2 regions of the Mesorhizobium sp. LjNodule214 genome follow, and region 1 is predicted to be linked to the other one. Evidence: predicted binding sites of a transcription regulator. Region 1 holds the regulator's gene; the other holds the start of a gene.
What was found. The regulator LexA, encoded in region 1, represses DNA repair genes until DNA is damaged. The targets are predictions, from matches to a motif close to TGTTCNNNNTGTGTTCNG.

Region 2: the regulator LexA is predicted to act here: its motif matches at 2,105-2,122, upstream of ACSQ3Z_RS16885 (ATP-dependent helicase).

The regions. Positions count from the first base shown of each region.
Region 1 is NZ_CAXUPE020000003.1:1,030,842-1,036,013, reverse strand. It holds gene ACSQ3Z_RS30420 (alpha/beta hydrolase) at 1-336, opposite strand, end outside; gene kynU (kynureninase) at 366-1,613, opposite strand; gene lexA (transcriptional repressor LexA) at 2,076-2,816, shown strand; gene ACSQ3Z_RS30405 (ComEC/Rec2 family competence protein) at 2,810-5,172, opposite strand, start outside.
Region 2 is NZ_CAXUPE020000002.1:601,565-606,736, forward strand. It holds gene ACSQ3Z_RS16875 (LuxR C-terminal-related transcriptional regulator) at 1-588, shown strand, start outside; gene ACSQ3Z_RS16880 (flavin-containing monooxygenase) at 741-2,024, shown strand; gene ACSQ3Z_RS16885 (ATP-dependent helicase) at 2,163-4,949, shown strand.

The sequences.
Region 1 (5,172 bases):
GGGACTAAGCGTGTAGGAGGGCATCGCCACCGCATAGCCATGCCCGATCGGACCTGCGGCAAGATGCGACCAGAAACTCTTGTCGAACGCCTTCCAGTAACCGCCATGCACGAACACCACGAGCCCCTTGGGCGGGGTGCTCGGCAGGAAAAGATCGAGCCGGTTGCGCGGTCTGTCGCCGTAGACGATGTCGAGCCGCGCCCTGCCCTCGGCCGAAAGAGCGTCACGAAAGGCCCGCGCGGGCTCGACCCAGGCGGCCGGCCAGCGATCGCCGCCAGCTATGTTGGCGCCGTTTGTATAGGCGTTGTCCCAGTCGGAAATACGATGTTCCAGCACCTGTGCCCTCCCCCTCCTTTTCCTGCCGCTCAGGTGACGGCTGACTTGACGGCAAAACGTGCGTCTTTCCAGGCCCCACTGCGCAGGATGTCTTCCAGCACCTCGACAGCGTGCCACACATCGGCGTAGCCGACATAGAGCGGGGTGAAGCCAAAGCGTATGGTCGACGGCGCCCGGAAATCGCCGATCACGCCGCGTTCGATCAGCGCCCGCATGATCTGGTAGCCGTGCTCGTGCATGAATGAAATCTGGCTGCCGCGCCTGGCGCTGTCGCGGGTGCTTTCGAGCGTGAGACCATAGGCGCCGCATTTTGCCTCGACGAGTTCGATGAACAGGTCGGCCAGGGCGATGCTTTTCTGTCTCACGGCCGCCATGTCGACATCGTTCCAGATGTCGAGCGCGCCCTTCAGCGTGCGCATCGACAGGACCGGCTGCGTGCCGCACAGAAACCGGCGGATGCCGGTGCCGGCTGCGTAGGCCTGCTCGAAGGCGAAGGGCCGCGCATGGCTCCACCATCCGCTGAGCGGCTGCTGCACATCGGCATGATGGCGCTCCGCGGCATAGATGAAGGCGGGAGAGCCCGGGCCGCCATTCAAATATTTGTAGGTGCAGCCGACAGCGAAATCGGCATTCGCCGTGTCCAGTTCGACCGGCATGGCGCCTGCTGTGTGGCAGAGATCCCAGACGATCAGCGCCCCGGCGTCATGGGCGATGCGCGTCAGCGCCGTCATGTCACGCAGTTCGCCTGACTTGTAGTTGACGTGGTTGACCAGCACCACCGCGACCCGGTCGTCGATCAGCTCTTCGATCGTCGGTGCGTCGACGCCTGCAAGGCGCAGCACAGTGTTCTTTCGAGTCGAGGCGACACCTTCAGCCATGTAGAGGTCGGTCGGAAAGCTGTCGCCCTCGGCGACGATGACGGGCCGATCCGGCCGCATGGCCATTGCCGCGTGCAGCAGCTTGTAGATGTTGATCGATGTTGTGTCGCAGACCACCGTCTGGCCGGGAGCGGCGCCGATCAGGCGCCCGAGCTGATCGCCGAGTTCGACCGGCATGTTGAACCAGCCGGCAGTGTTCCAGGCGCGGATGAGGTCGTGCGCCCATTCTTCGGTCGCCGCCTTGCGTAGCTCGTCGAAGGCGGCATGCGAGGCTGCACCCAGCGAATTGCCGTCGAGATAGATTACCCCTTCGGGCAGGATGAAGCGGTCGCGCAAGGGGCGCAGTGGATCCGCGGCGTCCATCGCTTCGACGGCCGCAAGATCAGGAATTCCTGTCATGATATGTCTGCTCCCCCCAGATACGCACGACACCGGCACGCAATGATGAGACAAGCCGACGATCGGTACTTTCTCTCATCACAGGCCATCGCGCTGCAAGAACCTGCATTGATGACTTATCGGCCCAACGACACCCTCGACCCCTGCTCATAGTTGGCATTTTGAGTTCGTTTCGTTCACGGTGCATCGAGCGGGCTGGATCGTCAAACACGGCCCTACCTACATTGTTTGCGGCGAATGATTGCCGACTTCCAAGCAGCTCCCAGGCCGGTGGTTGGCCGTAAACGATAACAAAATCAATGCGATGAAGCCGGCATCTAAGGGGCTGGGATATTCGCTGTCGCACGCGACATCGTTTCGGGAGCCTTAACCCATTCATTAAACTTTAAACAGTTGCGGAACACAACTGGAACAGATAGTGTTTGTTCTGGGTTTGTTTTTCTGATTCCGTTGGGGGCCGCGATGCTGACACGCAAACAACATGAACTGCTGATGTTCATCCATGAGCGGCTGAAGGAAAGCGGCATTCCACCCTCCTTCGACGAGATGAAAGAGGCGCTCGATCTTGCCTCGAAGTCGGGCATCCACCGGCTGATCACGGCGCTGGAGGAGCGCGGTTTCATTCGCCGGCTGCCCAATCGGGCGCGCGCGCTCGAAGTGCTGCGCCTGCCGGACTCGATTGCTCCCGGCCTCAATGCGGCGAAGAAGTTCTCGCCGAGCGTCATTCAGGGCAGTCTTGGGCAGGGCGGCCTCGGACGGCAGATCAAGCCGATGGCATCGTCGCGCACGCCCCAGGCGGGCAATGACGACGATGCGGTTGCGGCAGTGTCCATCCCGGTGATGGGGCGGATCGCGGCCGGTGTGCCGATCGACGCCATCCAGCATCAGACGCATTCGATCTCGGTGCCGCCGGACATGATCATGGGCGGCGAGCATTACGCGCTGGAGGTCAAGGGCGATTCGATGATCGAGGCCGGGATCTTCGACGGCGATACGGTCATCATCCGCAACGCCGACACGGCGAGCCCGGGAGAGATCATAGTGGCGCTGGTCGACGAGGAGGAAGCGACGCTGAAGCGCTTCCGCCGCAAGGGCGCCTCGATCGCGCTGGAAGCCGCCAATCCGGCCTATGAAACCCGCATCTTCGGGCCCGACCGGGTCAAGGTGCAGGGCAAGCTGGTCGGTCTGATCCGCCGCTACTGAGGCGGCGGCGGTTGTTTGGGCGGCGGTTTGCTGGCCTGCCTTTCGGGTCTCTTGTAAGGCGGCAGGCCCCTCGCCTCGCGTGAGAATCTTCGCTGCTCGTGCCAGGCCCGGTACGGCTGCTCGACCGCGAAGTTTATCTCTGCCGGCGCGATTGCCGATTGCTGATTGAAGAAGACAGCGGCGCTGCCCAAGCGGGCAAGTTGCCGTTTCTTGACGACAAGGACAAGCGGATTGCGGCAAGGGTCGTAGGCGGTGGCGTCGTTGACGATGATCAGGGTCGCGAAAGCACACGCTCGCCACGCGTCCTTGCGGTCTTCTGCATACGCGATGATCGCGCCAGACGGATGCCGTGCGAGGCACAGACCGGTGCTGCAGTAGAAGGGCGAGCCCGGCGGCAGGTCGGCCGGATCCATGTCGAACCGCGCGTCACCCTTCTCGAAGGTCTCGGGTTCGACAATGGTTTCGGACTTCACAGCCCGTTTCCAGTTGTCGGTGGTGAACTCGTTCGATCGCACGCGGTTGATGGCGAGTTCGCCGCCCCCGATCGGCATTGCCACAAGATGCCCATCCTCCGAGATGAGGACATCCGGCATGCGGGTGTCGGAGACAGTCAGCAGGCCAGCGAATGCGAACGGAACGGCTGCCAGCCTGAGCCATGTCGTCGCCATGGTGGCGATGACCAGCGCGATCGTCACCAGCAGTACCGACTGAATGGAGATCAGCCCGACAGCATCGATCGGCGAGCGCTCGGAAATCCATCCGGATATTGCGATCATCGCCGTCAGCCCCTTGCCCATCACGTAGAGGAATGGTCCATCGGCGCCGAACGGCATCACCAGCGCGCTGAGCACGGCGAACGGCATGACGATCAGCGAGACGATCGGCATGACGGCCAGGTTGGCGAGCAGGCTGAGCGGCGACACGCGTTGAAAATGCCAGATGGCGAAGAGTGCCGTCGCACTGCCGGCGATGATGGAGGTCATGGCGAGGCCGCCCATGCCGAGCAGGAATTTTCGCGTGACGAAGGCGAGCGGCGATCGCCGTGGCGGCGGCGACGTCGCTCTGCCGGCACGGTAGTCCGACCAGCCGGCATAGGCACCGACAAGGGCCGCGGTCGCCGCAAACGACATCTGGAAGCTCGGGCCGACCACTTCGTGCGGCGACACCAGGATCACGGCAATCGCCGAGATCGCCAGATTGCGCATGGTGAGCGCCGCGCGGTCGAACAGCACGGCGACCAGCATCACCGCCAGCATGATGAAGCTGCGTTCGGCCGCGACGACGATGCCGGAAAAGACGAGGTAGGCGGCGATGGAAAAGAGCGCCGCGGCGGCCGCATATTTCTTCACCGGCCGGCGCGATGCGAAATCGGGAAACAGGGCGAAGGCGCCGCGCAGCAGCCCCATAATGGTTCCGGCGACCAGCGCCATGTGCAGGCCGGAGATCGAGATGATGTGGTAGATGCCGGTGCGCCGCATCGCCTCGTTGATCTCATCGGGAATGCCGGCGCGCACGCCGACGATCAATGCCGCAGCAATCTCGCCCTCCGGGCCGCCAATCTGGCCGCGAATGTGGTCCGCGATGCTCTCCCGGGCATTCTCGATTGCGGACGCCAAGCGCGTCCTGGATGGTGCGTCTTCGCCGGCGCCAGTCTTTGGGACAACAGTCTTCGGATTGCCGAGGAAAAAGCCGCTGGCGCCGATGCCGGAAAAATAGCTGTCGAAGGAGAAGTCGTAGCTATCCGGCCGCACCGGTCCGGTCGGCGGCAGTAGCCGGGCATAGCCGGTGATCAGGGAACCGGCGGTCATATCAGGAGGAACTTTCCGCGCCGAAAGCCTGACCCGCTCCGGCGCATAGCGCAGCTTCGGATGGGCGGTCGAGATGACGTCGATGGTCAGCCTGACGCGGCCGTTTTCCATTTCTTCCAGGCTGGCGAGCCGCCCGGTCAGCCGCGTCTGGATCTCCGAGCCGAGCATCTGGGTTCCGGCGCGCCAGGTCTCGACCTTTGCGGCGAGCACGCCGAGCGCGCAGAGCAGCGCTGCCATGAAGCACAAATGCGTCCTTAGCCATGACCGCGAAGCCACCGCGCAGGCGGCCGTCAAGGCGACCACGGCGACGGGCCTGTAGAAATCGGGTTCCGTCGCCAGCGAGAAATAGAAGATCACCCCGCATGCCAGAAACACCGGCACCAGCAGGAAGCCCATGCCGCGGTCAAGCTCCGTGCCGGCAGCCGCAGCGATGCTTCGCCGGACTGCGGGACCAGAAAGGCGGCGGAATGCTCCGGAGACCCGCTTTACCGAAACAGTCGCGGGGACAAGCTCCGGCGCGCGATTGCCGGGCGGCAAAGGCTCGAAGC
Region 2 (5,172 bases), on a different contig from region 1:
CTGCTGCCGGCACTGGTCGAGATCACGATGGCCGCGGGCGCTGTCGACGAGGCGCGCGAAGCCTGCGCAGAGCTGGAGGCGATCGCCGGCTGCTTCGCTACCGAGATCCTCGTCGCGATGGCCTCGCAAGCGAGAGGCCAGATCGAAATGGCTGGAGGTGACGCCGCGGCCGCGCTTGGCCACTTCCGCGCCGCGCTGACGACCTGGCAGCGTGCCGGCGCTCCCTATCTTGAGGCGCGTCTGCGCGTGCTGGCCGGCCAAGCCTGCCGCATGCTTGGCGACGAGGACGGAGCCGAGCTGGAATTCGAGGCCGCCAAGTCGATTTTCGCCGCACTTGGCGCCGCGCCCGACCTCGCCCGCGTCGATCTGCTGATCCGACCGACAACTTCACCTTCGCATGGCCTGACGCGGCGCGAGATCGAGGTCCTCGGCCTTGTCGCTACCGGCAAGACAAACAGGCTGATCGCCACAGACCTCGGTCTCAGCGAAAAGACCGTCGACCGGCATGTCAGCAACATCTTCGACAAGCTGGCGGTCAATTCACGCGCTGCCGCGACAGCCTACGCCTTCCAGAACGGGTTGCTCTGACATCCGAAAGATCGCGTGCACGACGATGCGACGTGGGCATGGGGGAAAATCCCCATGCCGCCTCTTTTCCGTCGTGGGGTGTCTCCCCGAAGCGCCGCCGCGCCGGATCGCTATTTTCGCTCCATGGCTGACGAAAACCGCATGGAGCGATCATGAACCAGATTTCGACACCTCGTCCGACCTCAAGCCCCGCACTGAACCCGCAGGGCCGCCGCGTCGGCATCACCGAGACCAGGGTGCGCGCCGGCGCATTGCTGGAACAAGGCGCGGCGTTCATGCAACTGGAGGCTGGCACCCTGCAGGCAGCGGGCAGCCAAGCGCCATCGGGCGACGAGAGGCGGCCCGCGCTCAGGGAAGAGCATGTCGATGTCGTCGTCATCGGCGCCGGCCAGAACGGCCTGTCCGTCGGCTACCATCTGGCCCGCAAGGGCGTGAAGTTCGTCATCCTGGAGGCACGCGAACGTGTCGGCGACATCTGGCGTTCGCGCTGGGATTCGCTGCGCCTGTTCACGCCGGCACGCTTTGACGGGCTGGCCGGCATGCCCTTCCCCGCCGCCCGCTATTCCTTCCCGACCAAGGACGAAATGGCGGATTACCTGGAAGCCTACGCCAGGAAGTTTTCCTTACCGGTACGCACTGGCGTCAAGGTCGACGAGGTGACTCGTTCCGGCGATCGCTACGTCGTCACTGCCGGCCAGACCCGGTACGTCGCCGGGCATGTCGTGGCCGCGGCCTCGAGCTACCAGAAGCCGAAGATCCCGGATTTCGCGGCGTCGCTCGATCCGTCGATCCGGCAATTTCACTCGGGCGTCTACAAGAACCCTGGGCAGCTCAATCCGGGCAGCGTGCTGCTGGTTGGTGCCAGCAATTCCGGTGCGGAAATCGCCATGGATCTCGCGCCCACGCACCAGGTCTGGCTGGCCGGCCGACATCCGGGCCACATCCCGGTCGCCTACAATGGCTATTTCGCCGTGCGTCTGGTGCTGCCGGTCGTCCTCCGCATCGTTTTCCATCGGCTGCTCACGGTCGACACGCCGATGGGCCGTAGGGCCAAGCCGCAGCAGCTGTCGCATGGCCTGCCGCTGATCCGGGTCAAGCCGCAAGATCTGGATGCCGCCGGCGTCCGCCGGGTCTCCCGCGTCGCCGGCGTCCGTGACGGCAAGCCGATGCTCGACGACGGCCAGCTTCTCGACGTTTCGAACGTCATCTGGTGCACCGGTTTCCGGGCCGGGCTGGATTGGATCAAGCTGCCGATCTTCGACGACACCGGCCGGGTGAAGCAGTATCGCGGCGCCGTGGACGGCGAACCCGGCCTCTATGTCTGCGGCCTGCATTTCCAGCACTCGACGTCTTCCACCATGATCCACGGCGCAGCACGCGATGCCGGTTATGTGGCGGACAAGATCAGCGAGCGGATGCGGGTTGCCGCCAAGTAGGCCGCAAGGGCGCCCTTGTGCGGATTGTCGGGCGCCGGGCGACAATATTCGCACGGCTCCCGGCAATTGCGCCTCCAAACCAGAACAAAACGGAGACACTTCTGGCCTTTCGCTGCCGAATCACTACATTCGGGGGCAATGTCCGGCTTTTCGGAAGACATGCCCTTTTTTGACGAACCGAATGCGCGGCCCGCGGCCTCGTCGGGCATCGCCGCGCGCGCCATGGCCGCCCGCAGCGGTCAGAACAGCGCGCCCGACTATCTGAAGGGGTTGAACCCCGAGCAGCGGCTGGCGGTGGAAACCACCGAAGGCCCGGTTCTGGTGCTGGCCGGGGCCGGCACCGGCAAGACCCGGGTGCTGACCACCCGCATCGCCCACATCCTTGCCACCGGCAAGGCCTTCCCCTCACAGATCCTTGCCGTCACCTTCACCAACAAGGCCGCGCGCGAGATGAAGCAGCGCATCGGCATCCTGATCGGCGAAGGCAATGTCGAGGGCATGCCGTGGCTCGGCACCTTCCACTCGATCGGCGTCAAGCTGCTGCGCCGCCATGCGGAACTCGCCGGGCTCAAATCCGATTTCACCATCCTCGACACCGACGATGTCGTGCGCCTGATCAAGCAAATCATCCAGGCCGAGGGATTGGACGACAAGCGCTGGCCGGCCAAGCAGTTCGCCCAAATGATCGACGGCTGGAAAAACAAGGGGCAGGGCCCCGCCGACATCCCCGAAGGCGATGCCCGCAGCTTCGCCAACGGCAAGGGCCGCGAACTCTACAGGGCCTATCAGGAGCGGCTGCAGACGCTGAACGCCTGCGACTTCGGCGATCTCTTGTGCCACCCGATCCGCATCTTCCGCGCCTATCCGGACGTGCTGAAGGAATACCACAAGCGCTTCAAATACATCCTCGTCGACGAGTACCAGGACACCAACACCGCCCAATACATGTGGCTGCGGCTTCTGGCGCAACGGCCCGAATCTCCAAGAAGCGGCTCTCCAGGCGGTCGCCATCCCGGTGCGCCCAAATCAGCGGCTGTCGATAGGACAGAAGCGGGCCACTACAGGCCACCAGCTCCTGAAGAGGAGCCGCTAGAGCACGCCTATGAATGGGAGGCTTCGGCCGCAGGCCGCAAGCCCAACCGGGCGTCCGAGCCTTTGCGAGGCCCCCGCGGAGGGCCCGCGCCGGCTGGCGCGGAACAGCCCGTGAGCGACAACAGAGTAAACATCTGCTGCGTCGGCGACGACGACCAATCCATCTATGGCTGGCGTGGCGCCGAGGTCGACAACATCCTGCGCTTCGACAAGGATTTTCCTGGCGCGACCATCATCCGGCTGGAGCGCAACTATCGCTCGACCGCGCACATACTCGGTGCCGCCTCGCATCTCATCGCCCACAATGAGGGCCGCTTCGGCAAGACGCTGTTCACCGACCGCGACGAGCCCGAGGACGACAAGGTGCATGTCCATGCCGCCTGGGATTCCGAGGAAGAAGCCCGCGCCGTCGGTGAGACCATCGAGGCCTACCAGCGCCCCGACAAGCAAGGGAATCGGCATAAGCTGAACGACATGGCCATTCTTGTCCGCGCCTCCTTCCAGATGCGCGAATTCGAGGACCGCTTCGTCACGCTCGGTCTCAACTACCGCGTCATCGGCGGCCCACGCTTCTACGAACGGCTGGAAATCCGTGACGCCATGGCCTTCTTCCGCGTCGTCGCGCAAGGCGCCGACGACCTCGCTTTCGAGCGCATCGTCAACGTGCCGAAGCGCGGCCTCGGCGAAGCCACCATCCGCCAGATCCACGACACGGCGCGCGCTCTACGCATCCCGATGCTGGAGGCCGCCGCCAAGCTCGCCGAGAGCGACGAACTGAAGCCGAAGCCGCGCGCCGCACTGCGCGAGGTCGCCGCCAATTTCGAGCGCTGGCAGAAGGCGCTGGAAACCACGCCGCACACCGAACTCGCCGAGACCATTCTCGAGGAGAGCGGCTACACCGATATGTGGAAGAACGACCGCTCGGCGGAAGCGCCGGGCCGGCTGGAAAACCTCAAGGAGCTGATCCGCTCCATGGAGGAGTATGAATCGCTGCGCTCCTTCCTCGAACATGTCGCGCTGGTCATGGACGCCGAGCAGAATGCCGAGCTCGACGCCGTCAACATCATGACGCTGCACTCGGCCAAGGGACTCGAATTCGAGACCGTGTTTCTCCCCGGCTGGGAGGAAGGCCTGTTCCCGCACCAGCGCGCGCTGGATGAAGGCGGCCGCTCCGGGCTGGAGGAAGAGCGCCGGCTGGCCTATGTCGGCCTGACCCGCGCCAAGAAGAACCTGCACCTCTGGTTCGTCTCCAACCGCCGCATCCACGGCCTGTGGCAATCGACCATCCCGTCCCGCTTCCTCGAGGAACTGCCGGATGCCCATGTCGACGTCGCCGAAAGCGGCAGCTCCTACGGCGGCTACGGCAATTCCTATGGCGGCGGCTCGTTCGCCTCGGGACGGGGCGGCCAGGGAGCAGGAAGACAGAACCCTTACGGTGCCTCGCGCTTCGACAACATCGGCGAGGAAAAGACGGGGAGTTTTTCCAACACCTATGCGACGCCGGGCTGGCAGCGCGCGCAAGCCAACCGCACCGAGGCGACCGACCGCAACTGGGGCTCGCGCTCCGGCCATCAGGTCGAGCGCATTGGCTATGGCGAGACCGATAGCGGCTACGGCGCCGGCCGCACCTCGGTCAAAGGCCGCACCATCGACGGCGAACTGGTCGCCAAATCCGTCGCCGACACCCCGTCGGCCTTCAAGCTCGGCGACCGCGTCTTCCACCAGAAATTCGGCAATGGCAACATTTCGGCCATCGACGGCAACAAGCTGACCATCGACTTCGACAAGGCCGGCCAGAAACGCGTGCTGGACGGGTTCGTCGCGGCGGTGTGAGTAATCCAGCCCTGATCAAGGCACGCAATGACTAGCCCTATCCGCTTCGCCGGCATGGACCTTGATGACGAAAGGTGGACGCTCTTCCTGGGCGGGTATCGCGTCCCCTATGATCCGCGAAAGGCGCTTCGGTCTCTCGAACTGGAAGAGGACGTCGAGGCCGCTTGGCAAGAATTGGCCACCGAACTCTATCACCAAGGGGACGTCGGAGAGGCATCCTACG